Aeoliella mucimassa: one gene and its partner. The protein of the gene in region 2 binds, or shares a complex with, the protein of the main gene of each other region. Links are inferred from orthologs where the notes say so. Each region holds a gene or a part of one and is shown on either strand. Other genes may lie near its edges.

Region 1 (15,215 bases), 3.3 Mb from region 2 along the record:
GACCGATCATCATCGGCGCGTGGTGCCCCGGCCCGAATCCGGTGCCCACGAATTGATAGGGAGTCGAGGGGACGTTCCAGTAGCCGGCCGCGTGGGCCGAACCGCAATAAGCTCCGGCAGCCAACAGTACAACAGCAGCGGTCGTGATGCGTAGCATGAACAGGGCCAAGTTTGCGGGGAACAGAAAGGGGGGAACTCGAACTGCCAGCAGTTGCTATTGTCATCGGCGCGAAGCAACTGGCGATTCTCGGCGATCGGCCAGATTGCCAGCTTTCCTGCTTGCTGAGTGCGGCTTAGGGCGGTTAACCAAACTGCGAGCGGTGACCACGCTGTTTTACGCAGTAATACTGCAGAGATTTGCATCCTGTTTTCCGCTCCCAGCGACGCGAAGGATTGAACCGAGTGGAACAATGTTGCGTACCATTCCAATAGCCCTCGTTAGAAAGCATGTGAATCTAGGCAAAATGCTTCGATGTTGCTTCCTACGGAGGATACATGTATTATTCGGTTAAGTAGTGTCCCACAAGCAACTTGCGACAAGGTGCCGGCGTGCGGGGCGGGGTGAAATGCCGCTGTCGCCACCAAGTGGTTGCGACCGATAATCGCATGGAGACGCTACCTTCCCTCTAAAACCCGCCTTCAAGTCTTTTTTTCTGCTTAGGAACAAATCACCATGCAGCAAGTTCTCGCTGGTCGTTCTGGCCTTTTACGTTTGGCTGTTGCCAGTCTCTCTGTCGTCGTGCTGGTAGGGCCCGCGCTAGCTCGTCCCACCGAGCCATCGGCCACCGACCGGCAAATTGCCCTCGCCGTGTCGATTTTGATGGAGCAGCAACACCTGACTCAACGCAAAATCGACGATCAGGCCTCGGAACGTTGCCTGCAATCGATGCTCAAGACGCTGGATCCGCTGAAGTTGTACTTCTATCAGTCGGACGTCGATGAGTTCGCCGGTAGCGAACATGAACTCGACGACATGGTGCGTCGCGGCGATATCAAAATGGCCTACCGCATTTTCGACCGCTTCCTGCAGCGTGTCGACGAGCGGATTACCATGGCGCTGAAGGAAGTAGACGTCGATCACGACTTCACGCTCGATGAAGAGATGGTTCGCGATGCTGACGCAGCGACCTACGCCAAGACCCCCGAAGAAGCCCAAGACAAATGGCGTCGCCGGGTGAAGTACGAAGTGCTGAACCTGATCGCCGACGACATGGACATCGACGCGATTCGCGAGAAGCTGCGTCGTCGTTACACCAGCATTGGCAAGCGTTGGGAGCAAACCAGCAACGACGAGTTGATGGAAATGTACCTGACTGCGATGACCACGGGTTTCGATCCTCACTCCACTTACATGTCGCCGACGACGCTCGACAACTTCGAGATTCATATGCGACTCAAGCTCGATGGCATTGGTGCTTCGCTTCGTAGCGAAGATGGTTACACCAAGGTGCACCAGATCATCGCTGGCGGTGCTGCCGATCAGGATGGTCGCCTGAAGGGTGGCGACGAGATCGTTGGCGTTGGCCAGGGTTCCGATGGCGAGATCGAAGACGTCGTCGACATGAAGCTCAATGACGTGGTCGACAAGATCCGCGGCAAAAAGGGCTCGATTGTTCGCCTGGAAGTTCGCCCGGCGGCGAATCCCACGGATCACCGCATTTACGACATCGTACGTCAGGAAATCAAGCTGACCGAAAGCGAAGCCCGCAGCGTGATCATCGACTGGGGACAAAAACCCAATGGCGAGTCGTACAAGGTCGGTGTGCTCTCGCTGCCGAGCTTCTACATGGACATGGACGCCGCCCGAGCGGGCGACCCCAACTACAAGAGCACCACCCGCGACGTTCGCCGGCTGCTCAACGATTTCAATGCTAAGGGTGTTGATGCCGTGGTGATCGACCTTCGCTTCAATGGCGGCGGCTCGCTTACCGAAGCGGTCAACATGACTGGTTTGTTTATCGACAAAGGCCCCGTGGTGCAGGTAAAAGGCCCCACTGGCCGTGCTCAACCGTTTGTCGACCCCGAAGCCGGTATGGTTTGGTCGGGGCCGTTGGTGGTACTCACCAACAAGTTCAGTGCTTCGGCTAGCGAGATTTTTGCTGGGGCCATGCAGGACTACAATCGTGGGTTGATCGTCGGCGACGAAACCACCCACGGTAAAGGCACCGTGCAGCAGTTGTACGATGTCGCTCAGTTGTTGTTCCGCATTCGTAACGACATGAACCTCGGAGCGATGAAGCTGACCATTCAGCAGTTCTACCGTCCCGATGGCGATAGTACTCAAAATCGTGGGGTGGCTGCCGACATCGTGCTGCCTTCGCTCACTTCGCACCTCGACATCGGCGAGGCCGACCTCGACTACGCGTTGGCCTTCAATCGCATCACCCCGTTGGGGCATGATGAGTATCAGATGGTCGATGCCAATCTGGTGCAGCAACTGCAGCAGAACTCGACGGCTCGCATTGAGAAGTCCGAGGATTTCTCGGACGACATCAAGCGAATCAACAAGTACGAAGAGCAAAAGGATCGCAAGTCGGTCACCCTGAACAAAGAGAAGTTCATGGCCGAGCGAGCTGAACTCAACGCCGACAAAGAGCAGGAAGATGCCTTTGAAGACGCGGTAAACAACGACCGCCCGGTGTTCGATGACGAAGACCACTACAACCAGGAAGCCCTGTCGATCGTGGTCGACTACTTGAAGCTGCTCAAGAACAATCGCGTGGCCATTGCCCACTAAGCGATTCGTCGAGCAATAGAAGTAAACCGCAAAACACCTTCACGTCCTTCGCTGGGCGTGAAGGTGTTTTTTTAGCTTAAGGGGATCCGCAACCCGTCGTACGCCAGGGCCATCCCTTCGGGCAAGCGGGCGTTGGTCGCGTGGTACTCGAGCTCATGGGCGACGTGCGTGAAGTACGTTTGCTTGGCCCCTAGCTCCTGGGCCACTTCAATCGCCTGATCGAGCGTAAAGTGGGTCTTGCTCGGCGTCACCCGCAGTGCGTCGAGGATCAGTACGTCGAGTCCCTGCAGCTTCGCCATGCTCTCGGTGGGAATGTGGTTCACGTCGGTACAATAGGCAATATTGCCGAAGCGAAAGCCGAGCACTTCGAACGCGGTGCCATGGTTAAGCCGCATCGGTGTGATTTGGGTTCCGAGCACTTCGAACGGCTCCAGCCCAATTGGGTTCAGCTGCAGCTGCGGTACCAGGCTCTGGCTCTCGCTCGTGAACGCGTAGTCGAACGATTGCCGAATCCGCTGCTCCACCTGCTGCTCGCAGTACAGCGGCACCGGCCCATCCAGGTAGAACTGCATGAGTCGCAGGTCGTCGAGTCCAAACACGTGGTCGGCGTGCTCGTGCGTGTAGAGCACCGCATGCACTAAACCGATGTCCTCGCGGAGTAGCTGCATGCGCAGGTCGGGCGAGGTGTCTATCAGCAAGTTGCCTTCCGGAAGGCCGAGAATGGCACTCGCACGCAAGCGTTTGTTGCGGGGATCAGGCGACCGGCAAACCTCGCACCCGCACCCTACCGAGGGGACCCCGACACTGGTACCGGTGCCGAGAAGAATCATTTCCCCCGTGAAATCAGTCGTAACTAAGCAGTCAGGCACGTTCAGGGCTTCCGCAGCAACAGGCTTTTGGCAGGTGATAGCACTCAACAACGGGGCGTGGTGCGCTGCTGTTGACCGACTTTTCTATCGGTTGTAAACTTTTATGCTGCACTATCTTACGACGACAAACACCGGCTTGCCAAGCCTCAATATTGGCTTGACAACCGTCTACGGCACCGATGTTGCCACACTGTCTCCCTAGTAGGCAGGCGATAAGGCAACCTGCCATTTTGACACCCTACCAAGATTGGTTTAGCTCTCGGCCATGGAAACGCTGGAACGCATCTGGGAATTCTTGTCGGGCATCATGAATGCGGTGCTCGGCAACTTTGAGCGCACGATCACCTCGCTGTTTGGCTCGGCCAACGCCCGCTTCCTGCGGAAGCTCCAGCCAAAGGTCGATGCGATCAATGCGCTGGAACCTCGCTACGAAGCGATGAGCGACGAGGAGCTAGCCGCCCAAACGGTGAAGTTTCGCGAACGCTTGGTCGCCGGCGAGACGCTCGACGATCTGTTGGTCGAAGCGTTCGCGGTGTGTCGCGAGTCGGGTAAGCGCTTCCTCGGTATGCGCCATTACGACGTGCAGCTGCTCGGCGGCATGATTCTGCACGGCGGCAACATTGCCGAAATGGTCACTGGTGAAGGTAAAACGCTGGTCGCAACGTTGTCGGCTTACCTGAACGCCTTGGGTGGCAACGTGCACGTGATTACCGTGAACGACTACCTGGCCCGCCGCGATATGGAGTGGATGGGACCCGTCTTCACCAACCTGGGCCTCAAAGTGGGGGCCATCTACTCCGGGATGGATGCCAGCGCGCGTCAGGAAGCCTATTCCTGCGACATCACCTACGGTACGAACAACGAGTTCGGCTTCGATTATCTTCGCGATAACATGCGTCGGGCCGCCCGCGACGACGATCGCTTCGCCAAGCGCGATCAGCAGGCGCAAGGCCATTTGACCTACGCGATCATCGACGAAGTCGACAACATCCTGATTGACGAAGCCCGTACGCCGCTGATTATCTCCGGCCCCGCCGAAGACGACATCACCAAGTATCTGCGGGCCGACAAGGTTGCTCGCGGGCTGAAGAAGGACAAGCACTTCGAGGTCAAAGAAAAAGAGCACACGGTCAGCCTGACCGACGAAGGTGTTCGCGAGGCTGAGAAGCTGGCCGGCGTCGAAAGCTTCTACACCGCTGGCAACATGCAGTGGCCGCACTTGATCGACAACTCGCTGAAGGCTCACTATCTGTACAAAAGAGACGTCAACTACGTGATCCAAGACGGCAAGATCGTGATTGTCGACGAGTTCACTGGTCGTCTGATGGAAGGTCGTCAGTGGAGCGATGGTTTGCACCAAGCGGTCGAGGCAAAGGAAGGGGTGCAGATCAAGGAAGAGAACCAAACCCTCGCGACCATCACCCTGCAAAACTTCTTTAAACTGTACGACAAGCTCTCCGGCATGACCGGTACCGCTTTGACCGAAGCGGGCGAGTTCTGGAAGATCTACCAACTCGACGTCATCGGCGTCCCCACCAACAAGCCGCTGCAGCGGATCAGCCATCCCGACGTCATTTATCGTACTGAGCGCGAAAAGTACGAAGCGATCGCCGAAGAGATCGAAGGGCTGATCAAGTACGATCAGGTTCAGCTCAAGAGCGGCGAGATCATCCGCGGCGAGGTGCTCGAAGAGCACGACGGGCACGTATTGTTCATGGCCGACGATACCAAGAAGAAAGAGAAAATCCCTCGCGACAAGATAGCCGAGGTGCAAAAGAAGGGCCGCCCAATTCTGGTTGGTACCGTGTCGATCGAGAAGAGCGAGAAGCTCAGCAACCTGCTCAATGGCCGCGGTATCAAGCACGAAGTGCTCAACGCGAAGCAGCACAAACGCGAGGCCGAGATTGTTTCTCAAGCGGGGCGGATGGGAGCGGTGACCATCGCGACCAACATGGCCGGTCGTGGTACCGACATCATCCTCGGCGGTAATCCTGAGAACATGGCCTGGGCCGAGTTGCAGCAGAAATACGACAGCCGGTTGGACGTGCCGCAGGAAGAGTGGGACAGCCTGACCAAGCAATACGACGAGAAGTTCGGCATGTCCGAGCAAGGCAAGATCGTTCGCCAGATCGGCGGTTTGCACATCGTCGGTACCGAACGCCACGAAGCCCGCCGTATCGACTTGCAGTTACGCGGTCGTTGCGGTCGCCAGGGCGATCCCGGTTCGAGCCGCTTCTACTTGTCGCTCGAAGACGACCTGATGCGAATCTTCGCTGGCGAGTGGGTGAAGAACATGCTCACCCGACTCGGCATGCAAGAAGGCGAAGCCATCGAAAGCAAGATGGTGAGCCGCCGAATCGAAGGGGCTCAGAAGAAACGCGAAGAGTCGAACTTCGAGATTCGTAAGAACCTGCTCGAATACGACGAAGTGATGGACGAGCAGCGGAAACGCGTCTACAGTTTCCGCCAGCAGATTCTCGATGGGGTAAACTGTCGCGACCTGATCACCGACATGATTCGCGACCAGATCGATCACTATTTGTCGGTCTTTCTCGATCCGCATTACGGGGTCGATTCGTTTGCTGCCGCGGCTTCGAATCTGCTCGGCGTGCAGCTCGATGCACGCGACTATCGCAAGCTGTCGTACGAAGAAGCTCAGCGAGTCGCCCGCGACGAAGCCCAACGCATGGCCGAGTCGCAGGTGTTCGACGCCATCGAAGAGAACCTGCCGGAAGAAGTGCCCGACGAATGGAACTGGAACGCGCTGGCCAAGTGGGCCAACGCCCGGTGGGGCTTCAACTACAACGAGCGCGAGCTGAAAAAAGTCGGCCGCGACGACGTGGCCGAGCACCTAATCAAGCGGGCGCACGAGGCGATCGACAAGATCGACCTTTCGTCCTGCGAACGCTACCTCGATCCCGATTACTCGGTGAAGACCGCCTGCAGTTGGTTGACCGATAAGTTCAGCATCGATATCACGCTGGAAGAAGCGGCCAAGATGTCGAACGAGCAGCTGATCCAAACCGCCCACGAACAGGCTCAGGAAGCGTACGATCAACGCGAGTCGGAGTACCCGGTAATGGCCGGTCTTTACCGGTTCACCGGGCCAGCGGCCGGGGCTGCTGGTTTGGGACGCGAAGACCTCGTGGCCTGGGCGCAGAAGCGGTTTAGCGCCTCGTTGTCGGTCGAAGATCTCAAGAACAAGCAACGCGACGAAATCAAGCAAGTGCTGTTCGCCTGCAGCAAAGACTCAGCCGCCAAGGCGAACCAGCTTGCCGACGAAGCTCGCGAGCGAGTCGAAACCTTGTTCGCTGGCAACGACGGTGCGAACCTGCACCTTGGGTTGGTGACCGGCGGCAATGGCAAGCTCGATGACTTCACCACTTGGCTGCAGACTTCGTGTGGTTCGGATATCACGGCCGAAGAGCTTGCGCAACTCAATCGCGACGAAGCACTGCGTCGTGTCTCACGCGTGGTGGAAGATAAGTTCCGCCCCGAGATGCGTCGGATGGAGCGGGAACTGTTGCTGCAGATTCTCGACACCGCCTGGAAAGAACACCTGCTGGCGATGGACCATTTGCGTTCCAGCGTCGGCTTGCGGGGATACGCTCAGGTCGATCCCAAGGTGGAGTACAAGCGGGAAGGCATGCGGATGTTCGAGCAGATGTGGGACTCCGTAGGAGCCTACGTCACCGACCTGGTGTTCAAGATGGAACAGCTCGACGAGCGGTTCGTGCAAAGCACTTGGAAAGAGACCAACGCCATCCACGAAGAAGCTCCCAAAACCAACATCGGCGAGCAGCAGCAAGCAGCCATCGAAGCCTCTGGTGGTGCGGAGCAGAAGCTCACCCCGATTCGCAATCGCACCGAACGCGTTGGCCGCAACGCTCCGTGTCCCTGCGGCAGTGGCAAAAAGTATAAGCAGTGCTGCATGAGGAAAGACTAACGTGCGCGGCAATTCCTGCCCCAACTGCATGCGGCGATAGTGAATTGGGTAGCCAGTTCGGACTCGCTTCTGTATAAGCAGCAGTACTGAATCTATTTGTAGGGCTGCGGGAAAGGATTCCCACGATGAATCGGCTGATCGCTTGGACGCTGAACTTCGCTTATCTGCTGGTGCTGCTGCTCTGCGCGCCAATGATAGCATGGGTAGCGGTTCGCAAAGGGAAGTACCGCGAAGGGTGGGGAGCAAAACTCCTCGGCCAGGTCCCTCGGCGAACCGGCGAGGGCCCCTGCGTGTGGGTGCATGCGGTGAGTGTCGGCGAGGTGAATCTGCTCGCGACTACCCTGCGGGAACTTGCCAGTCGGCGGCCTGATTTGCTGGTGGTGATCAGCACCACTACCAAAACCGGATACGATCTGGCCCTTCGCAAGTATGGCAACGAGCATACGGTGTTTTACTGCCCGCTCGATTTCACCTGGGCAGTTCGCCGGGCGGTGGAGCGAGTGCGGCCCGACCTGCTGGTGCTGGCCGAACTCGAGCTCTGGCCCAACTTGATTGCCGCGGCCAAACGCCATGGCGCGGGCGTAGCCATCATCAATGGCCGCCTTAGCGACAATAGCTACCGCGGCTATCGGCGACTCCGCTGGCTCGTGGGGCGAGTGCTTTCGCAGATCGATGTGATTGCCGCGCAGGACCAGACAACCGCCGACCGATTCACGCAGCTGGCCACCAATCCGCAAACCATTCTCAGCACCGGATCGCTCAAGTACGACGGAGCCGCTACGAACCGCGACAACCCGCGGACGAAGTCCCTCAGCCAGCTGGCGGGCTTCACCGACGAGCATCTGGTGTTCCTCGCCGGCAGCACGCAAGCGCCGGAGGAAGCGATGGCGATCCGCCTGTTCGGCAAACTTCACTCGCAGTACCCTCAACTGCGGGTGGTCCTCGTTCCACGGCATCCGGAACGCTTCGACGAAGTCGCCGAGCTGCTTGCCGAGTCGCCCTACGCCTGGCAGCGACGCAGCACGCTCGAAGAGGGAACGCTGGCCGATGGCGATAACTCGATCTTGCTCGTCGATACCATCGGCGAACTCGGCGGCTGGTGGGGCCGGGCCGATATCGGTTTCGTGGGTGGTTCGTTTGGCGACCGCGGCGGGCAGAACATGATCGAGCCAGCCGCCTACGGAGTCGCGACCTCGTTCGGCCCAAACACCTGGAACTTCCGCGACATCGTTGCCGCGCTGCTTCACGCCGACGGGGCGGAGGTCGTGGCCGACGAAGCCGCGCTGCAAGCGTTTGTCGAACGCTGCCTGGCCGACCCGGCGTACCGCACCGAACTCGGCGACCGCGCCCGACAGTTTATCGCTACCCAACTAGGAGCCACCGCCCGCACGGTCGAGCTGCTGCTCACGCTACTGCCTGCTGCTCCGCAAACAACCCACGCGGCCGCTTAACGAACTTCGAGTTGGCGTGCTGGGATTTCTTTCTAGCCACAGATAAACACGGATTTTCACGGATGGTGGAGCCATAAGCCAGGAAAGAACTGCGCAACGGATTCGGATTTTGGTGGTAATCTAATTTCTGATCCTAGAGAAGCTGAACATGGCGCATATACTCTCCCATGTGGATGCCTCTGTAGGCCTGTGAAGAAATAGACGCATGTTTCGCTTTTCACTAACAAGCTGCATGGTTTTCACTTTGGTCTTCAGCGTCTTGCTGTGGCTCAACTCAGTTCCTCACCACACTGGTTACGGGCAATGGAGCGTCGAACGAGGTTGGCCATTATTCCACACCCGCCAATGCTCTTCTTGGCTCGATGGGCCAAGGGAGCTGTCGGCCATGGAACGCATTCACGGTATAGGTAGCAAGGAAGCTACGTTAGCTTCACCAATAGTTATAGAATGGAAAATCGTAGCTGTCGATTTGTTAGCTTGTCTCGCAATCGCGTTCTTGATGACTGCCGGGGTCAGGATCGTAGCTGGTAGGCAACACGATGTTGCCAAGCCCGTAAGGGGCAAAAAAATCCGAGCTAGAAACCGCTGCAAAAGAGTAGCAGTACTCTGAGCCGTAGACTCCCCAGGAGCGAAGAATCGCTGAACGATATAACTGTCAGGCCTAAGCAGCATGTGGCTCGCAAAGCCACACCGATCCGTAAAGTGCCCAATTCGGAGAGGCGGGAAGGGCAGGGGATCGTCGTTAGGGATCAAGCACCCGCAGTCTTTGAATAGGACCGCTTCTCCGTGTGAGGGTGTCCAGTGGATTGTTCGCCACGGCTGAACACGGACTTTCACGGATGGGGTAGGCTCTCGACCTCCTGGGCTTCGCCCACCGACAACTGGGCGTGGTGCGTTTTTGCGAAGTGGCAATGCGTAGTGCGCCCAGCTGTCGGTGCTACCCAGTTGCTCCGCTTGCTCTGCGCCTCTGCGTGAGAATGTTTACGGTCGCTCTTGTTTTCACCCTCCCTCCGGGAGGGGCGGACTATCAGGTCCGGGGAGGGCCTGGGCTCTGGTGGTGGTTGGTGTTCCACTTCCCGGCGATGCCCCGGGCTGGCCTGTGGTTGCCCCTTCGGGGCGAGGGGGGCCGCTGTGTTGTACAAGCTCTGGGTAAGATGCCGAGCGTTGGATGTTGTTCTTGGGGGGCGTTTTTGCGGAGTGGCCACTCGTCGGAAAGCGTCCTCCGCTTCCCACCTCCCCGGGCCTGATAGCCCGACCCTCCGCCAGCGGAGGGTGAATTTGGTACTTAGATTCTTTCCAGTTTTCGCTGGGAATTGGCCACCGGTGGTGATCTAATGGACAGGTAGTCGTGGTCCTTTGTTTGTGGTCAGTAGTCCGTTGTTGGAGGATGGAGAGATGTAACCGAGTGAACATGAAATCCACTGAAACCATCTACCACGCAAGCGTGCTGCAGGAGGGCTCTCCGAGCCCGATTTCGGTTGCGTGGGCGTTTTCTGCTGCGCGTGTACTAAAGCTGTAGGCTTTAAGCTGTAAGCGGTAGGCTGGATCTTTCAGTCGCTGGAAGCTCCTTCAAGATGACATTCGCAAATCAGAAATCATCATTCAGAAATCATAAATCCCAAAACTCCCCTGACTCCCGAATCCTGTTTCCTAACGGCCTTGTTGACTAACTCCACTCGAACTGTGGAAGCCCGAGTTGGGTGAATTGATTGATGATTTTACAGCGCAAGCGGGCTTCCGTTTGTTGGTTTTCGAATACTCGGTTTTTGAGATGGCTCCCAAAGCTTTGTTTCACTCGGTACATGGTCGTTTCCGCCAAGCTTCTACGATGATAGCCCACTTCCTCTTTCCAACTCCTACGCCCCTTGCGTCGAATCTGACGAATTGCCTCGTCCCGGGGCAAAGGCTCCTCCGCAGAGTTGCCATGTTGTTTGATCTTGGCGTTGTGCTGCGGCGGAATCACCGGCTCAATGCCTTCGGATTCCAGCCCTTCATAAACCTTCCACTTGTCGTAACTACCGTCGCCGTGAAACTTTTTTACGGGCTGCTCCACCTGCTCCAGCATTTCGGGAACCGCATCGGCATCGTGGCAACTGTTCTCGGTCAAAATCTCCGCCACAATCTCGCGGGTGTCAGGATTCACCGACAAATGCAGCTTCCGCCATGTCCGCCGCTTCGACTTGCCATGCGTCCGCATCTTCCATTCGCCCTCGCCAAACACTTTCATGCCGGTGCTATCCACCACGATATCGATGTCGCCCCTCTTGTTAGCGATATCGAGCGAAACATTCAGCTTGCTGGCTCGCTTGGCGAGCGAAGAATAATTGGGAATCGCTGCCTCGACGCCCAACATCGCCACCAGCGAGCGGCCGAATCCCTCAGTCTGCCGATAGGGAAGTTTCAGCAGTTCGCGAATCGTCAGCAAGCACTCGATCGCCGTATCGCTGAAGACAAAAGGGCGACCGACTTTTGTCTGGTCGTTAGGATGTTCCCAGTTCTCCAACGCCTCGTCGCTAAACCAAATAGTGATGTTTCCACGCTCGATGAGCGACTTGTTATACTCCTTCCAGTTCGTGACTTTGTAGGTTCGTTTTTCTTTCGTAGCCATGTTCGATCTCCGTAAAAAAGGTACGTGGTTCCATTCCACGTTAGTTTTTACGGAGGTTTGTGACTAATTGTTCAACAAGGCCTTTCCTAACTCCCATCCGAAATACTTTCCCATGGGTGGGAATCTATTTTGGGTAACTATCGCGGAGGTGTTGATGTAAATCTATACAGATAAACGACTTGCGATAAGTGCGCAGCTTGATAATAGATTCCCACTCGATGCGTTTTTGGGAATGGGAATCTATTCGGGCGCGAAAACCACTGGTTTTGTAGCGTGGGCGGAGATTCAATTTTCCCATCGGTGGGTAAATTGGGAATCTATCGCGACTCGCTACTCCGACGTGGAGGTTTCGTCGACGATGTGTTCATGGTCGCGAATGTGGTCGGGGCAGTAGCACTTTTGCCCGGCGCACTTCGAGCAGTAGCGAAACTGCGTGCGGGGCTCTTTGTCGCTCGATCGTCCGCAGACTGCGCAGGTGTGGACCAGACTTTTGGTCTTGGCCACCTTCGTGGCGAAGCTGATGCGTCGTCGGTGATCGCGGGCTTTGTTCAGGTGGTCGCGCCAGAAGAACAGAATGTAATTAGCAATCGACGCCAGGACCATCCATTGCTCGGCTGGACTTCCGAACGCAAATTGGAGCGCGTACCCGATCCAGGCAAAGAAAGCCAACCAGCGGATTTTAATCGGAATCAGAAAAAACAGGTGGATGACAAAATCGGGGAAAAAGCGAGCAAACGCCAGAAATACCGTTCCGTAAAGGTAGGAGTTCGTCGCAGGCGCGTCGGGCGTGAGGAACGAGGCCGCTACCGAGGCAACGAAACCGACGAGAATGAACAGATTGAACCGAAAGGCCCCCCAGATCGACTCGAGGGCGGTGCCCATCAGGTAGAAGATGTACCAGGAAAACAGCACAAAAATCGGATTGCGGTCGAACGGATGGAGGAGGAACGTAAAGATCCGCCAGTACTCGCCGGCCAGCACTTTGCTGGGGATCAGCGCGGTGTTTTTGAGCAGCGCCGAATCTTCGCCCGCTGACAAAGATGCCAGGAAGACGACTGCTTGCCCGATGATGAGCAGCAGGGTGAGGTTAGGGATCGCGAACCGCGAAAACCGTTTTTCTAGCCAGTCGAGCAACTTCATGAGGCAATTACAACTATCCTGCGAGGGCGGCGAGTTCATTCAGCCTAACCGGAAACCCGCGGGTTCGAAAGACGGACGCCCGTCGCTCTACCCGCTTCCACAGACCGAGACTATAATCGTACGCCATGGCCGTCATTGAAATACGCGGGCTGAAGAAGTCCTACCGAATCTACCAGAAGCGGGAAGGTCTGTGGGCCTCGCTCACTGGCCTTTTTCACCGTGAATATCGCGACGTGCACGCGGTTAAAGGCATCGATCTCAAGGTCGAAGAAGGCGAATTTGTCGCTTTTTTAGGTCCCAATGGGGCTGGGAAGACCACCACGCTCAAGCTGCTTTCGGGGGTCATCAGCCCCACCGCGGGCGAGGCCAAGGTGATGGGCTTCGTGCCTTGGGAGCGGACAAACGAGTATCGCCGGCGGTTTGCCTTGGTGATGGGGCAGAAAAATCAGCTCTGGTGGGACCTGCCGGCCGCGGAGTCGTTCCGGTTGCACCAGCAGATTTACCGCATCGAGCCGACGGAGTTCGACCGCACGCTGGCCGAGCTGACCGATCTGTTGTCGGTGGAGCAGTTGCTGCACCAGCCTGTCCGCGAACTGTCGCTCGGCGAGCGGATGAAGATGGAACTGATCGCCGCGCTGCTGCACTCGCCCGAGGTGCTGTTCCTCGACGAGCCGACCATCGGCCTCGACGTGATCGCCCAGCACAACATTCAGAAGTTCCTCAAGCACTATCAGGAAGTTCGGAAGATCACGATCTTGCTGACCAGTCACTACATGAAGGACGTGGCCGCGCTCTGCAAGCGGGTGGTGATTATCGCCAAGGGCCAGATCATGTACGACGGTTCGCTGGCCGGCGTGATCGATAGCTTCAGCTCGCACAAGATCGTGACGCTGCAATTTATCGACGATCAGGTGCCAGGCGATCTCGACCGCTTTGGCGACGTGATCGAGATGGTTCCCCCCAAGGTGAAGCTGCGGGTGGAGCGAAGCAACATTTCGCGAGTGCTCTCGAGCGTGCTTGCGGACTACTCGCTGGAAGACGTAAGCGTGGAAGATCCACCGCTCGAGGAAGTGATTGCCGACTTGTTTACGCAGTCGAGTCAACGCGCCGAGCAAGAGGAAGCCGTCGCGAGCGGTTCCTGATTTCGCATTTTGTAACCTGGCACTGCTTGCCCTATGTATTCCCGCGTTGCAACCTGGTGGACGATACTTCGCATTTGCGTGGAGGAGCGACTCGTGTATCGAGGCGACTTCGCCCTCGGTACGCTCATGCGATTTCTGCCGATCGTGACGCAGGTGTTCCTGTGGACCGCGGTGTTTGCCTCGATCGACGAGGAAGGCATACGCGGGTTCTCACGCAACGACATGATCGCGTATTACCTGCTGACGATGATTGGCCGGGCGTTCTCGAGCATGCCCGGGCTGGCTTCGGGGATCGCGCGGCAGATTCGCGAAGGCGAGATCAAGAAGTACCTGATCCAGCCGATCGACCTGATAGGTTTCTTGCTGCTGGCCCGCATCGCTCACAAGGTGGTGTACTACGCGGTGGCCGTTGGCCCGTTCGCGCTGGTGTTCTTCTTGTGTCGCGACTACTTCGTCGCTGGCTGGCCGGATCCGGGCGTGATTGCTGCGTTTGTGCTGTCGCTGGTCATGGCGTTTATGCTGGGCTTCTTTCTCGAAGCAGCGATCGGCATGATTGGCTTCTGGTTCCTCGAAGTTAGCTCGCTGTTGTTTGTCTACATGCTGTTTAACTTCTTCTTTTCGGGACACATGTTCCCGCTCGACTTCCTGAACGCGTTCCTGCCAGGGTGGTTGCAACCAGTGGCGCATTACCAGCCGCTGCAGTACCTGGCCTACTTCCCCGCAGCAGTGTTCCTCGGAAAGATCGAAGGGACCGACCTCACGTACGGCCTGATGGCGCAAGCCGCCTGGGTGGTATTCTTCATCGTGGTGTGTCGAGTCGCGATGCTGCGAGGCTTCAAACGCTACAGCGGTTTCGGCGGTTAGCGTGCCGACGATTCGTTGTACGAAAACTAACTACCAAGACCCTCTCTAAAAAGGAGGACATGGCTAGCAACGAAACGAACTTCCGCTTTACAGTTCGGTAATCGCCCCGTAGGTCTCGGGTCGGCGATCGCGGAAGAACTGCCAGGTGTTTCGCACTTCGCGAATCATGTCGAAGTCCATGTCGGCGATCACGATGTCGTCTTCGGTTCGCTTCTCGCTCTTCGCAACAAACTGGCCGCGTGGATCGCAGAAGTAACTCTCGCCGAAGAACTCGCCGATGCGCCATGGCTCTTCCCAGCCTGGCCGGTTGACCGCGCCGACGAAGTACTGGTTCGCGACTGCATGAGCTGGTTGCTCGAGCTTCCAAAGGTACTCGCTCAGCCCAGCGACGGTTGCCGAGGGGTTGAACACGATCTCGGCTCCTGCGAGTCCCAGGCAGCGGGCCCCTTCGGGGAAGT
Region 2 (13,837 bases):
GGAAGCTGAAGAAGCCAAGTAAGCAGCCCCTCGCCGGCCGTGGCGAGTCGAGCGAGTAAGATAAGCGAGTAAACCATGATTCAGATGCAAACCAGGCTGAACGTTGCCGACAACACTGGCGCCAAAGAAGTGATGTGCGTCAAGGTGTTGGGTGGTAGCCGTCGTCGGTTCGCCGGCCTTGGCGACATTATTGTCTGCAGCGTGAAGAGCGTGATCCCCGGTAGCGACGTCAAGAAAAAGGCTGTCGTGCGTGCCGTGATCGTGCGTGCCAAATCCCCGACCCGCCGGGCCGACGGAAGCTACGTTCGCTTCGACTCCAACGCGGTTGTGTTGGTAGACAAAGACGGCAACCCGCGTGGTACACGTATCTTCGGTGCGGTCGCTCGCGAACTTCGCGAACGTCGCTTCATGAAGATCGTTAGCTTGGCTAACGAAGTAGTTTAGTTCAGATCCGAGTCCTCAGCCCCAGCTACCAAGATGTTAATCAAAGCAGGTGACAGCGTCGTCGTGATTTCCGGCGAAGACAGCACCAAACAAGACGACGGCACTCGCAAGGTGCACACTGTCGTGCAGGTAGATCGCGCCAAGGGCAAGGCACTGGTCGAAGGCGTGAACCTGGTATGGAAGCACGTTCGTCGCAGCCAGAAGTACCCCCAAGGCGGCCGTCTCCGTAAGGAGATGCCGGTCGATGTTTCGAACATCATGTTTTACTGCAGTTCCTGCAGCAAGGGCGTCCGTCTCGGGGCCCGCTTCCTGGATGATGGAAGCAAGGAGCGGTACTGCAAGAAGTGCGGCACCTCGACTGGTCGGATTGCTCCGCCGCGGGCTGCTCACGCCAAGAAGTAAAAGCTTACACAACTCAGGCCTGGCCAGGCCGACCAATGAGTCGCCGGTCAGTCGCGATACCTAGCAATAACCGATAGCCATCATGTCCACTTCAGTCGTCCCCCGCCTGGCGGAACAATACAACAAGGAGATTCGACCGGCTCTGGCTGAAAGCCTGGGTCGCAAGAATCCTCACTCCCTGCCGAAGATCGAAAAGATCGTGGTCAGCATGGGCGTGGGCAGCGCGATCAGCGACAAGAAGAACATGGAAGATGCGGTAAGTGCCCTTACCGAGATCACCGGTCAGAAGCCGCTGATCTGCCGGGCTCGAAAGAGCGTCGCCAACTTTAAGTTGCGTCAAGGCATGCCGATCGGGGCAAAGGTCACCCTGCGTGGAGCTCGGATGTACGAGTTCCTCGATCGCCTGATTTCGCTGGTACTTCCTCGTGTTCGCGACTTTCGCGGACTGAGCGACACCGCGTTCGATGGCAATGGCAACTATAGCCTGGGACTTTCGGAAATCCTGGTGTTCCCAGAGTTGAACCCCGACAAGTACACCCGCAGCCAAGGCATGAACATTGTCATCTGCATGTCGGGGCACTCCAACGATGATTCCCGCGAGTTACTCAAGTCGTTCCAGTTCCCGTTCAAGCGTCCGGACGTCGAAGAGTAATCCCCCCTTTCAACGACCAAGAGATCCCGTCTCAAGGAAACCCGATTCGTGGCAAGTAAATCAAAAATCGCCAAGGCCAACCGCGAACCGAAGTTCAGCACCCGCCGCGAGAACCGCTGCAAGATTTGCGGTCGTCCCCGCGCTGTTTATCGTAAGTTCGGTATTTGCCGGATCTGCTTCCGGAATCTTGCTGACAAAGGCATGATTCCAGGCGTCCGCAAAGCTAGTTGGTAACCAAGGCACACTGACCTCGGCCGTAGCCGAGCGTCCACCAAATAAGAAGCTGTTAGCGAAAGCTACCAGCCATTACCCCAGGAGTTTCTGGCGCGATGATGACCGACCCGATCGCCGATATGCTCACTCGCATCCGCAACGCTGTTCGCGTGGAACGGCCCACGGTGTCGCTGCCGGTGTCGAAAGTGAAGTGCGGTTTGGCCGAAGTGCTAAAGCGTGAAGGTTATATCTGGGATTGGCACGAGGTTGAGACCGAAGGCGAACCCCAAAAGACACTGCACATCGACCTGAAGTACGGCCCCAATGGTGAACGTGTTATCCGCCACATCAAGCGGATCAGCAAACCAGGCTGCCGCGTGTACGCCCGTGCCAACACGTTGAAGCCCGTGCTCAACGGTTTGGGTATTTCGGTGATCAGCACCAGTCGTGGTGTGATCAGCGACCGCGAAGCCCGCCAACGCAAGTTGGGTGGCGAAGTACTTTGTGAATTGTGGTAACAACAGCGGCTCACGAGCGGCTCATGGCCAGCGGAACCGCCGCGGCCAGAAAACAACCCCCTAATAGCTGACAGCCGAAAGCTAAGAGTCTGAATCATGTCGAGAATTGGCAAGAAACCGATTACGATCCCTAGCGGGGTCAAGATTGATATCACCAACGGTACGGTTACCGTTGAGGGTAAGCTGGGTAAACTCACCTACGATCACCGCCCGGAGATCAAGATCGAGGTGAACAGCGAAACCAACGAAGTGATCTGCTCGCGTGATAGCGAAGTGCGTGAAGTGCGTGCCTATCACGGTCTGACCCGCTCGCTTATCGATAATATGATTGTCGGTGTTACCGAAGGCTATCAGAAGAAGCTCGAGATCCACGGCGTTGGTTACCTCGGTGCTATCGCTGGTGATGTACTTCAGCTTCGCGTCGGTTTCGCCAACGAGATCCACAAGAAGATCCCGAAGGAACTCGAAGTTACCTGCCCAGATCAGACGCACATTCTGGTCAAAGGCATGGACAAGCAAAAGGTCGGCCAGTTCGCCGCGGAAGTGCGTGCTGTACGCAAGCCAGAACCTTACAAAGGCAAAGGCATTCGCTACGAAGGCGAGCAAGTGCGTCGTAAGGCTGGTAAGACCGGTACCAAGTAAGATAAAAGCATTCATGCGTGAGTGGGCAAGGTGCTCACTTGCGAGTCGATTTCGCAGAGGTTATTCCTGCCATGGAACATAGTAGAGCCATTTTTCGCCAGCGGACTCGGCGGCGTTTTCGCGTTCGCAAGCGGCTTAATGGAACCGCTGAACGTCCTCGCCTGTCGGTGACCCGGAGTCACAAGCACATGTCGGCTCAGTTGATCGACGACATCGCTGGCAAGACACTTGCCAGTGCTTCGACGCTCGATAAAGGTCTGTCCGGCGATGTAAAATACGGCGGCAACAAAGATGCGGCTGCTCTGGTCGGCAAGGCCCTTGCCGAACGCGCCAAGCAAGCGGGTATCGAAACGGTTTGCTTCGACCGTGGTGCTTACAAGTACCATGGCCGGGTAGCAGCTCTGGCCGATGCCGCTCGTGAAGGTGGTTTGCAGTTTTAGTGTGTGGGCGACTTGTCGCCCTTGCGAAGAGATACTTAACGAAGTTTCTGTGAGTACTCGGGATCGAGTTCGATTCGATTAACTCACTCCAGTTACCTCCGACTTACGCGGAGCAATCAAGCGTGGCAAAAGTACAAGAAGAACGCCAACGTGGCGAACTGAACGAACACGTGGTGAAGATCAAGCGTTGTGCCGCCGTGGTAAAGGGTGGTCGTCGCTTCAGTTTCGCCGCCATGGTGGTCGTTGGCGATGGCAACGGCAAAGTGGGCTGGGGCTACGGCAAAGCCAACGAAGTCCCCCCCTGCGTCGAAAAAGCCCGCAAAGAAGGCATGCGGAGCATGGTCGAAGTCCCGATGGACGAGTCGACCATCCCTCACCAGGTGATTGGTGAGTTCGGTGCCGCCCGCGTGGTGCTCGTTCCCGCTTCGCCTGGTACTGGTGTAATCGCCGGTGCTGCAGTGCGTGCGGTTTGCGAAGCTGCAGGTATCCATGACATTTTGACCAAGAGCTTTGGCTCGAATAATCCCGTCTCGCTGGTGAAAGCCACCATCGCAGGCCTGAAGCAACTCCGCCCACGCATGGAAGTTGAGCGACTCCGAGGAGTGACCCTATCATGATTTTGGACGACGTCCATCGCGGAATACAGAAGAACCGCAAACGCAAGCGTTTGGGTCGAGGTCCCGGTTCGGGGCAGGGCAAAACAGCTGGCCGTGGCCACAAGGGCCAAGGTTCGCGTGCTGGTTCTTCACGCAAGCCCACCTTCCAGGGTGGTGCTATGAATCTGGTTCGCCGCATTCCTAAGCGTGGCTTCAACAATCGTTGGGGTCTCACGGTAGTGGTGGTGAATCTTGGTGAAATCGACAAGGCGTTCGAAGCTGGTGCCGAAGTCACCCTCGAAGCACTGGCTGAAAAGAACCTGGCCAAGGGTCGTTACGACCTGCTTAAGGTGCTGGGCGATGGCGAACTGACCAAGAAGGTCAAGATTTCGGCTCACCGCTTCAGCAAGTCGGCTCTCGAAAAGATCGAAAAGGCCGGGGCCGAGGCCGTTGTGCTCCCTGGCAAGACGCCTGTGGCTGAAAAAGGCAAGAAGGCGGAAAAGTAAGCGGTTGCGATTGTAGGGATCGGATACGAACGATGCCAGCAATGCTTTGAATCGACTTCTGTGTAGGCTGGTCTTGCGGTTAGTCGTTTATTCACCGATAGTTAGGGTTTCCGCTCCCCACCTCATGCGACCGAGAAATTGAGTTCCCGCCATGTGGAAGAAACTTAGCGTTGTCTGGCAAATCCCCGAACTCCGGCAGAAGATTCTGTTCACGATCGGGATGCTCGCGGTATATCGTCTGGGTTTCCAGATCCGGTTGCCGTTTATCGATCCGGAGCGCCTTGCAACCATGAGCGGCGAAGGTGGCCTCGGCCAACTGCTGACCACGGTTTCTACTTTCTCCGGGGCCGGACTCGACCAGATCACCATCTTCGGTCTCGGCATCATGCCGTACATCTCGGCCTCGATTATCTTCCAATTGCTCGGCAGCGTGATTCCCTCGCTCGAGCGATTGCAGAAGGAAGGCGAGACCGGGCGGAAAAAGATCAACGAATATACCCGCTACGCAACCGTGGCGCTCTGTTTGTTCCAAAGCTGGTTCTTCCTCACTTCGTTTGTCGAAGCAGGCCAGTACGTGCATGCCGACTTCCTGGTCGGCGATCCTGGTCATCTCCATCTGAGCTTTAGCTGGCGAATTGTCGCGGTGCTCACGATGACTGCAGGAACCGTGTTCCTGATGTGGATCGGCGAGCAAATCGACGAGTACGGCATCGGCAACGGTATCAGCCTGATCATTATGGCCGGTATTTTGGCCAACATGCCGACCGCTGGCTGGAAGCTTATCCAGCAATACAACGGCGAGCTCGGCTCCACCAACGGCATCGGTCCCGAAAAGCTCTTGTTGCTCGCGGCCATGTTTGTCGCGGTCGTCGTCGGCGTGGTGTTTATCACGCTCGGCCAGCGACGTATCCCGATGCAAAGCGCCAAGCACATCCGTGGTCGTCGTGCCATGGGTGGTCAGAAGTCGTACCTGCCGCTCAAGGTGAATCAGGCTGGCGTGATGCCGATCATCTTCGCCTCGAGCTTGCTGCTCTTCCCAATGATCATCTTCCAACAGCTTGGTGCTCTGTTGCCAGCCGATAGTTGGTTTAAAGGCTTCAGCGACTGGTGGGTGGAAGCCTTGCGGGCTCACAACTACGTCTACAACCTCCTGTATCTCGTACTTATCTACTTCTTCTGCTTCTTCTGGACCGCGATTACCTTCAATCCGAAGGATATGGCCGACAACCTGAAGAACTTTGGTTCGTTCATTCCGGGGTATCGCCCTGGTAAGCGGACGGCCGATTACTTGGAGAAGGTCATGATTCGTATCACCTACGTCGGTGCGGGCTTCCTGGCTTTGATCGCCATCATTCCGACGGTTATCTCCGGGGCTTTGGACGTCGATTACTCGATTGCCATGTTCTACGGTGGTACCAGCTTGCTGATTGCCGTAAGCGTTGCCTTCGATTTGGTGCAGAAGATTGACAGCCACCTCGTGATGCGAAACTATAAGGGCTTGTTGGAATAGGTCCTTTTCACCTCGCTGGCGATTGGCGGCAGGTCTACTCCCTCCAATTGCTCGAGAGGCAATCTCATGCGTATCGTCTTCCTCGGACCTCCTGGCGCCGGTAAAGGTACACAAGCCAAACGTGTGTGCCAGGAGCTCGGTGTAGCCCACCTCTCCACCGGAGAGATGCTCCGCAAGGAACGTGAACGCCGCACCGAACTCGGGTTGCTGGTCGCCGACTATCTCGATAACGGGCAACTCGTGCCCGACCAGATGGTGCTCGACATCGTTGCCGACCGCATCGAGATGGACGACTGCAAGCCTGGGTGCATCTTCGACGGATTCCCTCGCACGCTGCACCAGGCCGAAGCGTTCGATCGGTTGCTCGACTCCCGCAATACGCCGCTCGATGTGGTAGTGGAGTTGGTGATCGAGCAGGGCGAACTGCTGCAACGCCTGATGAAACGTGGCCGCGGCGACGACAACATGGCGACCATTCGCCAACGCCTGCGTAGCTATGAAAATCAAACCGAACCGCTTGTGAACTACTACAGCAATCGCAAGATCCTGCGATCGGTCGATGCTTCCGGTTCGATGGAGGATGTCTTCCAGTCGCTGCTGGCGGCCATCGCTTCGGTTCAGTAAAATAAAGTAGGTGCGAGCCAACGCGACTCGGCCGTTTGTTACTACTCCCATCGCCCTACCACCCACTGCAAGGCATTGATCCACCTCAAGAGCGAACGCGAAATCAAGAAGATGCGGCGTGCGGGCCTGGCTGTTTGGCAGGCCCATCAAATCGCTCGGCGGATGGTAGCCCCTGGCATCACCACGGTAGAAATCGACAAAGCGATCGAGGACTACTTCGAAAAGCTCGGTGGCGAGCCGCTCTTCAAGAACTACCCGCACCACAACAGCGGGAAGCCAAAGTTCCCCGCAGTCACTTGCATGAGCGTGAACGACGAAGTCGTCCATGGCATCCCGAGCACCCGCCCGCTCAAGGAAGGCGACATCCTGAGCCTCGACACCGGGGTTCGCATCAATGGCTGGTGTGGCGACGCGGCTGTGACTTACCCGGTCGGCAAGATCGATCCCGAAGTGCAGCAACTGCTCGACGTGACCGAAGCAACGCTCAACATGGCTTACGAGTTGATGCATACCAAGAGCAAGTGGAGCCAGATCGCTCGCGAAATGGCCGAGTATGTTTCGGATCATGGGTACTCCACGGTTGAGTGCTTCGTCGGCCACGGCATCGGCCGGCAAATGCACGAGGATCCTCAGGTGCCGAACTTCCTCGGCCGAGCCCTCCGCGGCAGCGGCGACTTCCGCATCGAGCCCGGTCTGGTGATCGCGGTCGAGCCGATGGTCAACATGGGCACCAAGCGGGTGAAACTGCTCAAAGACTACTGGACCCAGGTGACCGCCGACGGTCGCCCGAGCGCCCACTTCGAGCACACGATCGCAGTGACCGACAGCGGCCCCCGCCGACTCACGGTTGCTCCTGAAGACTCCGAATCGTCGCTCATCGACGAACTGCTCCTCGCGTAAGCTCGCCCGTTGGCTAGTTGCAGGTTCCGAGTTCCCCCAAATCGGGGAATACAACCTGCTGTCTTGCTGTCTATCTTGTGATACGCTCGCTTGAGAATAGATTCCCAATTTACCCACCGATGGGAAAATTGAATTATCGCCCACTCTACAAAACCAGTGGTTTTCGCGCCCGAATAGATTCTCATTTCCCAAAACGCTTCGAGTGGGAATCTATTTTCGCAGTGGGAATCAATCGCAAGTCGTTGGTAGGACACAAGTTGCATCAACACCTCCGTCGAAAGTGCCCAAAATAGATTCCCATGGGTGGAAAACTATTTTGGTTGGACGTTGGGAGTTGGAGGTTGGGAGTTAGAAAGGGTAGTAGCGTGGGTCCAGGAGCTTCCAGCGACGCAGCCCCACGGCCGCTTTGCCACACGCGCAGCAGCGAACGCCCACGCAAACAACCCTTCGCCTGCGTGTCGCCAGTAATCCGACATTTAGACAAGCATCACATCTGATTCACCTCCTTTCACTAAAAGCCAACAGCCGATAGCTGAAAGCCGACAGCTAACGACCACCTGTCCATTAGAACACTGATGGTGGCCAATTCCCAGCGAAAAGTGGTGAGAATCCAAGCACCAAATTCACCCTCCGCTTGCGGCCAATAAAGAGACACGGGTCGGGCTATCAGGCCCGGGGAGGGTAGCATCAGAGTACGCGCGACAATCGAGCCAACATGGCAGAGATGCCGAGCCTGCGGAGCAACTGGGTAGCACCGACAGCAGGGCACACCACGCATTGCCACTCCGCACAAACGCACCACGCCCCGTTGTCGGTGGGCGAAGCCCAACAGGCTAACCCATCCGTGATGATCGGTGTTCATCCGTGGCTAGAAACCGCTACCCACGTCCTAGACTACTCGCTACCGCAGATTTGTAGCCGGGGTTCGTTGGCTGCTTAGTTCTTCGAGTGTGGTGACACACCGCGACAAGCCAGCAGTGGCACCCTACGCCGTTAACCCTTTTCGTAGTACTGGTTTGATTTGCTTTGCTCGCAGGGCCTGTGTCTTGGTAGCAGTGAGCAGTTGTGGTACTCCTGGCGGTTTGGCTTGTTTTTTTCGTGGGTAGTTGCGGCTGGTTTTGTTTGCTCTCTTGTAGCTGTCGATGATGGCTTGGCGAAGCCTCTCGCACAGGCGTTCGTTTTTCTCCGTTGGATGCAGGTAATCACGCATCGTGCGGCGAAACGCCAACAGCAGCTTGGCGAAACTCAACTTTGCTGGTGTGATGCCTTGCTTCATCGCTTCGACCAACGCGAACAGCGACATCGCCCATAAGCCGAACAACGACCAGGTGATTTCGAGCTTGGCGTTCTCGGCTTCGCGAGAGAGGAGTTTTCGACGGTGAAAGGTCTGCTTGAGATGGCGATAGAATAGTTCGATGCCCCAGCGACGTGCATACAATGCAATCACCTGCTTGTCGCTCAATTCACGCCGAGAAAGGATATTGGTAACCAGGTAGACCGGCTGCTTGCCATCCGTAGCGACCACCAGTCGCAACACGAGCGGTTCGTTGCCACGCTTCGATTCCCGATCGGGCCATAGATAGACCGTGCCGGTCCATTCCCGTACATAACCAAGCTGTTTCAGCAACCGCACATTGGCTCCCACTCGCAGCAGGACGTGTCGGCCACTTTTGATAATCGCTTGCAGCCCTTCGTACCCCATGAATCCGCCATCGGCCGTTATCAAAGCCCCGGCTGGCAAGCTAGTGAGCATCTCCCGCAAGTGGACACGTTCGCTACTGTCACCAGGTCCGACCCGCCAGTCCCACGGCAATCCCGTACCGATGTGCCACATCGTTGTGAGCCAGAGTTGAGGCGAGTTGACTTTCTTCGCATCTTTGGCCTGCCGTCTCTTGTAGCGACTGTTCTTTACCCGTCGTGCGTGACGAATCGTCGAATAGGCTTGTTCGTGCGAGCGGGTGCGAGGCAATTCAAGGCGACTACCATCGACCGCGAATACGAGGTATCCCGCGGTGAGCCAGCAATCGGTCAGCGTCGCTTGCATCCGTTGTTGCAGCACTGACTGCAACAACGCGGCGAGCGGCTTCGTCCAGCGACGAAGGATTTTTATGAAGGCTTGGTAGGAAGTGGCCAGTTGCTGTTGCTCTTTATCGAGGCAGAGTAGTATCTTACGCACAACGAAAAAACGCTCGGTGAGAGTCTGCTCGTCCGACCAGGCCCATAACAGCGCGGCTGCCATTAGTGACCGAGGAGTCCAACTGCAGTCGTTGCGGAAGCGGATCGTTCGCCAACAGATTCCCGCCAACAACCAACGCAAACATTGCCGAAGGCACACGATATTCAGCCGCACTTGAGTGTCTCGATGTAACATGCCCGATTCCCTTCGGGTAAGTGATGGCCGCCCCTTCCTTGGTTCAACTGAAAGGATGGCCGAAATACGCTGTTACATCGAGACCTCTTTTTTAAGGCAAAGAAAGGGTTAACGGCGTAGAGTGGCACCCTGCCGAAAGGGTGTGGTTAGCAGTCACTCGCAATCGTTCAGAAACCTTCCCCGAATCAATGTGGGTGTTGTCGCACTACTCCATCAATATCGGGAACCGTAAACGTAACGGAGTTCACTCCATCGTTGTCTCTCCCTGGAAACGGCCCCCAAAAGTAATGCTTGCTTTGCTTGTGGTCAGTAACAAACTCCATCGATTCTCCGATGGAAGTAACGAAATCGACCGCGATCTCGATGCCATCCCTTTCCAGGGCCCCCACTACGCACTCACCATTCGACCTAATAACATCTGAAATCTCTTCGTGGATCAGCGTGCTCGAATCGGTATTCCTAATCCTGTGATCAAAGTAGAAGCTCACAACACTTCCCGGTCTCAATCGACCAGCAATGATATCGAGAGCTTCACCATTCAAACATAAGTACCACACGGTTACACCCGCCCCCCATGCGATCCGTTCGAGAACAACTGCGTCTCCAGTCAACAAGCAAGTTCGGATGGGTGTGCCTTCAATGACATTCCACAAGCTCGTCTTGAAAAGGGGGTTGTTTGTTGACATCTCAATGCTCTATGAACCCTTCCGAGCGGCACTGCTCCAAATCAAGGACTCTTGGATAATGATTACATTACTTGTTTGCTTATCCGTCTGAAAAACGTAAGAAATTGCCACTCCATAATTGCCATCGCCGCGATAGTGGAACGTGTCTGTGGAAGAGCTGGGAGATTGGGTATTGCTTCCAGGTATCGAAGCTTTATGTCGGCTACCGATTATGTCTAAATCACTACTTGTAATTGCAGTCTCGATCGCCTCTTTAACAGTGTCACGCAGGATAATGATTTGCCCAGTATTCAATTCACCGAACTCACAACGCATGACACAAGAATACGGACCTTGAGATGCGATGGGTTTGCCATCATCGTTCTGCTTAATAATCCCTTCTTTCTCAAGTTCGTCTAAAGATTGCTCTATAGAAAAGTTCTTGCAAAAATCGGTGGTCTCATAATGCTGTGGAAATCTAGTAACAATTAGGGTGGCAATTGCTGCAATAATAGTGCTTATTAACAGCAACTCCCTGATCGAAAACCGTGTAAAAGCTAGATTCTGTTTCACGATGAGATTTATTCAATTACAGGAGTCAGGCGAACACATCGAAATAGCCGTAGTGAGAACGCATGGTATTAACACATGTCCGCACTACGGAGCAGGGGCTAAATCTATTGAACCGTTGGATGTAAATGAGAAAGGCTGTTTTGCCACTAATACTCCCCCGCGTTCTCATGCAGGCTTAGGCTGCCAGCATCATACCCAATTGCGGCGCTCGTTAGCCATCTCCCTAATGCCGAGTGATAGTACCGATTTCTATTCAATTGCAGCCCCGACTCTGGATTGAGCCCTCTTCCGATAAAGAGAAACTTATGATCGATGTCGCTCAGCTGACCGCTATCGACATCCTATTCGGTGGTGCCATCGAGTACCGTTGCCACTGCTCTTCGTCTTAGGAGTGACGCAGTTCGTCGGAACTACTTGGCTTGTCGCAAGCGGTTCGGCGAGGCAAGCCATCGCATCGTTAGCAAACAGCCGGCCAGTGCGCACCAGATGGAAGCTGGTTCTGGAACCATGTATTCGAAAGCACCGACGTCGATGACGGGAATGCCATCGAGGTCTCCATCGAGAACGCGCGGGTTGCCTGCAAAGTCGAAATCAGAGGCCACTGCATTGTTGCCGCGATCGATGCCGATCGAGCCAGTAAGGAGTCGGCCGTTGAGTCCCAGGATTGGCTGGCCCCCGAAGTTGCCATTGGTTCCGGCGAACGTTCCATCGGAGATGAGGGAGGAATAGATGGTGCCGATATCGAAATTCTTGATGTCATCCATGTTGTCGAGCAGCATGTTGACGAACGATAGAGAAAGCTTGTCGGGGGAATACGAAGATTCGTAGAGGGTTACGTCGATGCCAGTGGCAAAACCAACAATGGTGTTGTTCACAAACTCACCATCGACGGTAACCTGTGTTTGGCCGGTTCGCAGCTCAAAGCCCGTTTCGTTGCCCAAAGTGTCGGAATCCAATCGGCCAAACAGATTGTTTGTGGCCGTAAACTCCAGAGTGCTGTAGGTGCCCGACACGAGTTCGAGGCCGCGTTGGAACCAGTTGCGATCGAACGTGTATTGGCGTAAAGACCTATCGGGGCCAATGCTTTGAGAGATGACACGCCCTTGAAAATCGTTTTCGTAGAATTTCGTATTGCGAATGCGGGCATCGGTGAGTGTGGACATAAGTATGTCGTCTGCGAAGGTATTACCTTCGAAGTAGCCGCCGAAGGAAAAGTCGCTAGTTCCGCTGATGATGGTGGTGCCATTGTATTGGCAATTGCGGCTATCGACATCGATGCGGAACTCGCCTGTTCCTCCAAAGCCGGCATTTCCGCCGATGGTTAAATCGGTCAATCGCAAGGTCGAGTACGTGGTGCCAGTGGAGTCGACGGATATACCACCAGTTACATTGAGCCCCGTTAAGGCAGCCCCTGTGCGGTTACTTCCCTTGATGCCGATGATCGATCCCTGGATCGTGGGGCGATACCCCTCGGCTGCTTCAATGGTCAGGTACTTATGACTCCAAGACAGGTCCGTTACGAACGTGTCGTTGCTGTGAATCTCGATGGTCGATCCATGCGAGGCACTCGCAATCGCACCGGCGAGGTCGTCGCCGTCGCTAATAATAATCGTGGTGGCCGCCCCGAACGCATTGGTGCTGAGAATGCAAAGGGAAGTGAGTACTATCAATTCACGGGTGTTCATTAGCGGATCTCCGAGCTAGACATCAGGTGCAACACCGTGGGCCGCCATCTGTCGGGCGGAAGTAACTGAGGAAGTGTTGTCGGTGTATCGATCGTGTGTTGCTGTGACTAGTGTAAACGATCTGCAAGCGGGGTGCACGCCTTGAATGTGAACTGGATATCGAGATCCACAAGTGCGTCGGTGTCGTTGAGCCAATGAGAAGGGTGAGGGAGCTCGAAAGCAGCAGGAAACGATGAGTTCGTGAGCAGAGGAATCCGCCCGCGGCCATCAGCGTTCTCGCCAAGTGCTTGAGGATGGAGTGGAGATGGCCGTCCTCTTAAGGTTGTTGCCTTTCTATGGGAGTTGTCAGCTGTGCAGGTTGTTCGAAGTTCTCCGCAACCGCTCGTTCTAGCGATATGCGGACTTCCTCCGACGGAAACCATCTTGCGAGGCGACCTTCATTTCCTTCCTGTGTCTCGATATAGCTGGCCTCGAGGCCGATCCCGATTGTCAGCACCACCTCCCCCGACGCATTGCTGACACGAACTAGGTGCACTGGTGGAGGTAGGCAGGCGACAGGGCCACTCCTGCCAGGTATTTTCTTGACCGAGCAACAACTGACATATCCAAGGATCATTCCTAGCGAATGAGAGTTCATCGGTTGCCAGTTTTCTTCCTCTCGCAAGCGGTGGGAGCCAACTAGCTGGTTGTCGTAAATGTCGATTCCCTGTGCGGTAAGCCAATCGCGTGCGCGAACAGTTATTGTCGGAGTTGTGTTCTGATTCAGAAGCTGATCACAGCCAGCGAGGCTTAGAACCATAAAGGGCAAGGCAAGTCGGCTCCATTTTCGACATGATGTCTGCTGATGCATGCTGGCCATTGGACGGCTAGGTGCTCCGATTCGTCATGGTAACTTGCTCGTATCCCGGAAGCCACCCAAGTCGTGAGCTACACTCGACGCTTGTGGATTGCCAATGCGGTGAACAGGCCGAGGCCTAGCAATAGCGTCGAGGGTTCTGGAATGCGGACCACGGGGAGTCCGGGGGCGATGAGGCTCGAGACCATGCCATCGAGCTTGTTTGGGCGGTGCGAGGCGATGGTGAGCTGCGCCTGCGAT

Evidence for each region.
Region 1: the proteins of secY (region 2) and secA are in contact, whole or in part, in a crystal structure (PDB 3DIN), measured with the Thermotoga maritima proteins. The link is inferred for Aeoliella mucimassa from one-to-one orthologs. Residues at the interface, in WP_004081795.1 of Thermotoga maritima: Glu108, Gly109, Glu110, Glu111, Ala236, Glu237, Arg238, Arg239, Ile240, Thr241, Ile242, Gln243, Tyr244, Ala245, Arg246, Arg247, Val248, Thr249, Gly250, Arg251, Arg252, Val253, Tyr254, Gly256, Ala257, Ser258, Thr259, Tyr260, Leu261, Pro262; in WP_004082002.1 of Thermotoga maritima: Glu261, Ala262, Arg263, Lys300, Ala301, Arg302, Thr303, Ile304, Ile305, Leu323, Tyr324, Asp325, Pro326, Val329, Ser330, Tyr333, Ile336, Lys340, Phe345, Val349, Glu363, Phe364, Tyr374, Ser375, Gly376, Gly377, Glu393, Ile395, Thr482, Ser483.

What each region holds. Positions count from the first base shown.
Region 1 is NZ_CP036278.1:2,170,449-2,185,663, forward strand. The notes cover bases 3,527-7,752. They hold secA (preprotein translocase subunit SecA), read left to right. Parts: upstream 3,527-3,871; coding sequence 3,872-7,552; downstream 7,553-7,752. Other genes in these bases: Pan181_RS08760 (MBL fold metallo-hydrolase), read right to left, coding at 3,527-3,606; Pan181_RS08770 (3-deoxy-D-manno-octulosonic acid transferase), read left to right, coding at 7,678-7,752. Also shown: Pan181_RS08750 (hypothetical protein), read right to left, coding at 1-157; Pan181_RS08755 (carboxy terminal-processing peptidase), read left to right, coding at 674-2,737; more of Pan181_RS08760, read right to left, coding at 2,809-3,526; more of Pan181_RS08770, read left to right, coding at 7,753-9,003; Pan181_RS08775 (IS5 family transposase), read right to left, coding at 10,670-11,611; Pan181_RS08780 (rhomboid family intramembrane serine protease), read right to left, coding at 11,942-12,751; Pan181_RS08785 (ABC transporter ATP-binding protein), read left to right, coding at 12,877-13,893; Pan181_RS08790 (ABC transporter permease), read left to right, coding at 13,927-14,757; Pan181_RS08795 (nitrilase-related carbon-nitrogen hydrolase), read right to left, coding at 14,845-15,215. UniProt on the Escherichia coli protein: Required for protein export, interacts with the SecYEG preprotein conducting channel.
Region 2 is NZ_CP036278.1:5,438,555-5,452,391, forward strand. Bases 3,896-6,743 are described here. They hold secY (preprotein translocase subunit SecY), read left to right. Parts: upstream 3,896-4,564; coding sequence 4,565-5,923; downstream 5,924-6,743. Other genes in these bases: rpsE (30S ribosomal protein S5), read left to right, coding at 3,896-3,928; rplO (50S ribosomal protein L15), read left to right, coding at 3,925-4,413; Pan181_RS21435 (adenylate kinase), read left to right, coding at 5,990-6,547; map (type I methionyl aminopeptidase), read left to right, coding at 6,623-6,743. Also shown: rpsQ (30S ribosomal protein S17), read left to right, coding at 1-22; rplN (50S ribosomal protein L14), read left to right, coding at 76-444; rplX (50S ribosomal protein L24), read left to right, coding at 478-846; rplE (50S ribosomal protein L5), read left to right, coding at 929-1,498; Pan181_RS21400 (type Z 30S ribosomal protein S14), read left to right, coding at 1,547-1,732; rpsH (30S ribosomal protein S8), read left to right, coding at 1,828-2,229; rplF (50S ribosomal protein L6), read left to right, coding at 2,326-2,871; rplR (50S ribosomal protein L18), read left to right, coding at 2,943-3,311; more of rpsE, read left to right, coding at 3,434-3,895; more of map, read left to right, coding at 6,744-7,447; Pan181_RS21445 (IS4 family transposase), read right to left, coding at 8,433-9,686; Pan181_RS26815 (hypothetical protein), read left to right, coding at 10,106-10,240; Pan181_RS21450 (hypothetical protein), read right to left, coding at 10,514-11,056; Pan181_RS21455 (choice-of-anchor Q domain-containing protein), read right to left, coding at 11,467-12,741; Pan181_RS26300 (PEP-CTERM sorting domain-containing protein), read right to left, coding at 13,669-13,837. UniProt on the Escherichia coli protein: The central subunit of the protein translocation channel SecYEG. Consists of two halves formed by TMs 1-5 and 6-10.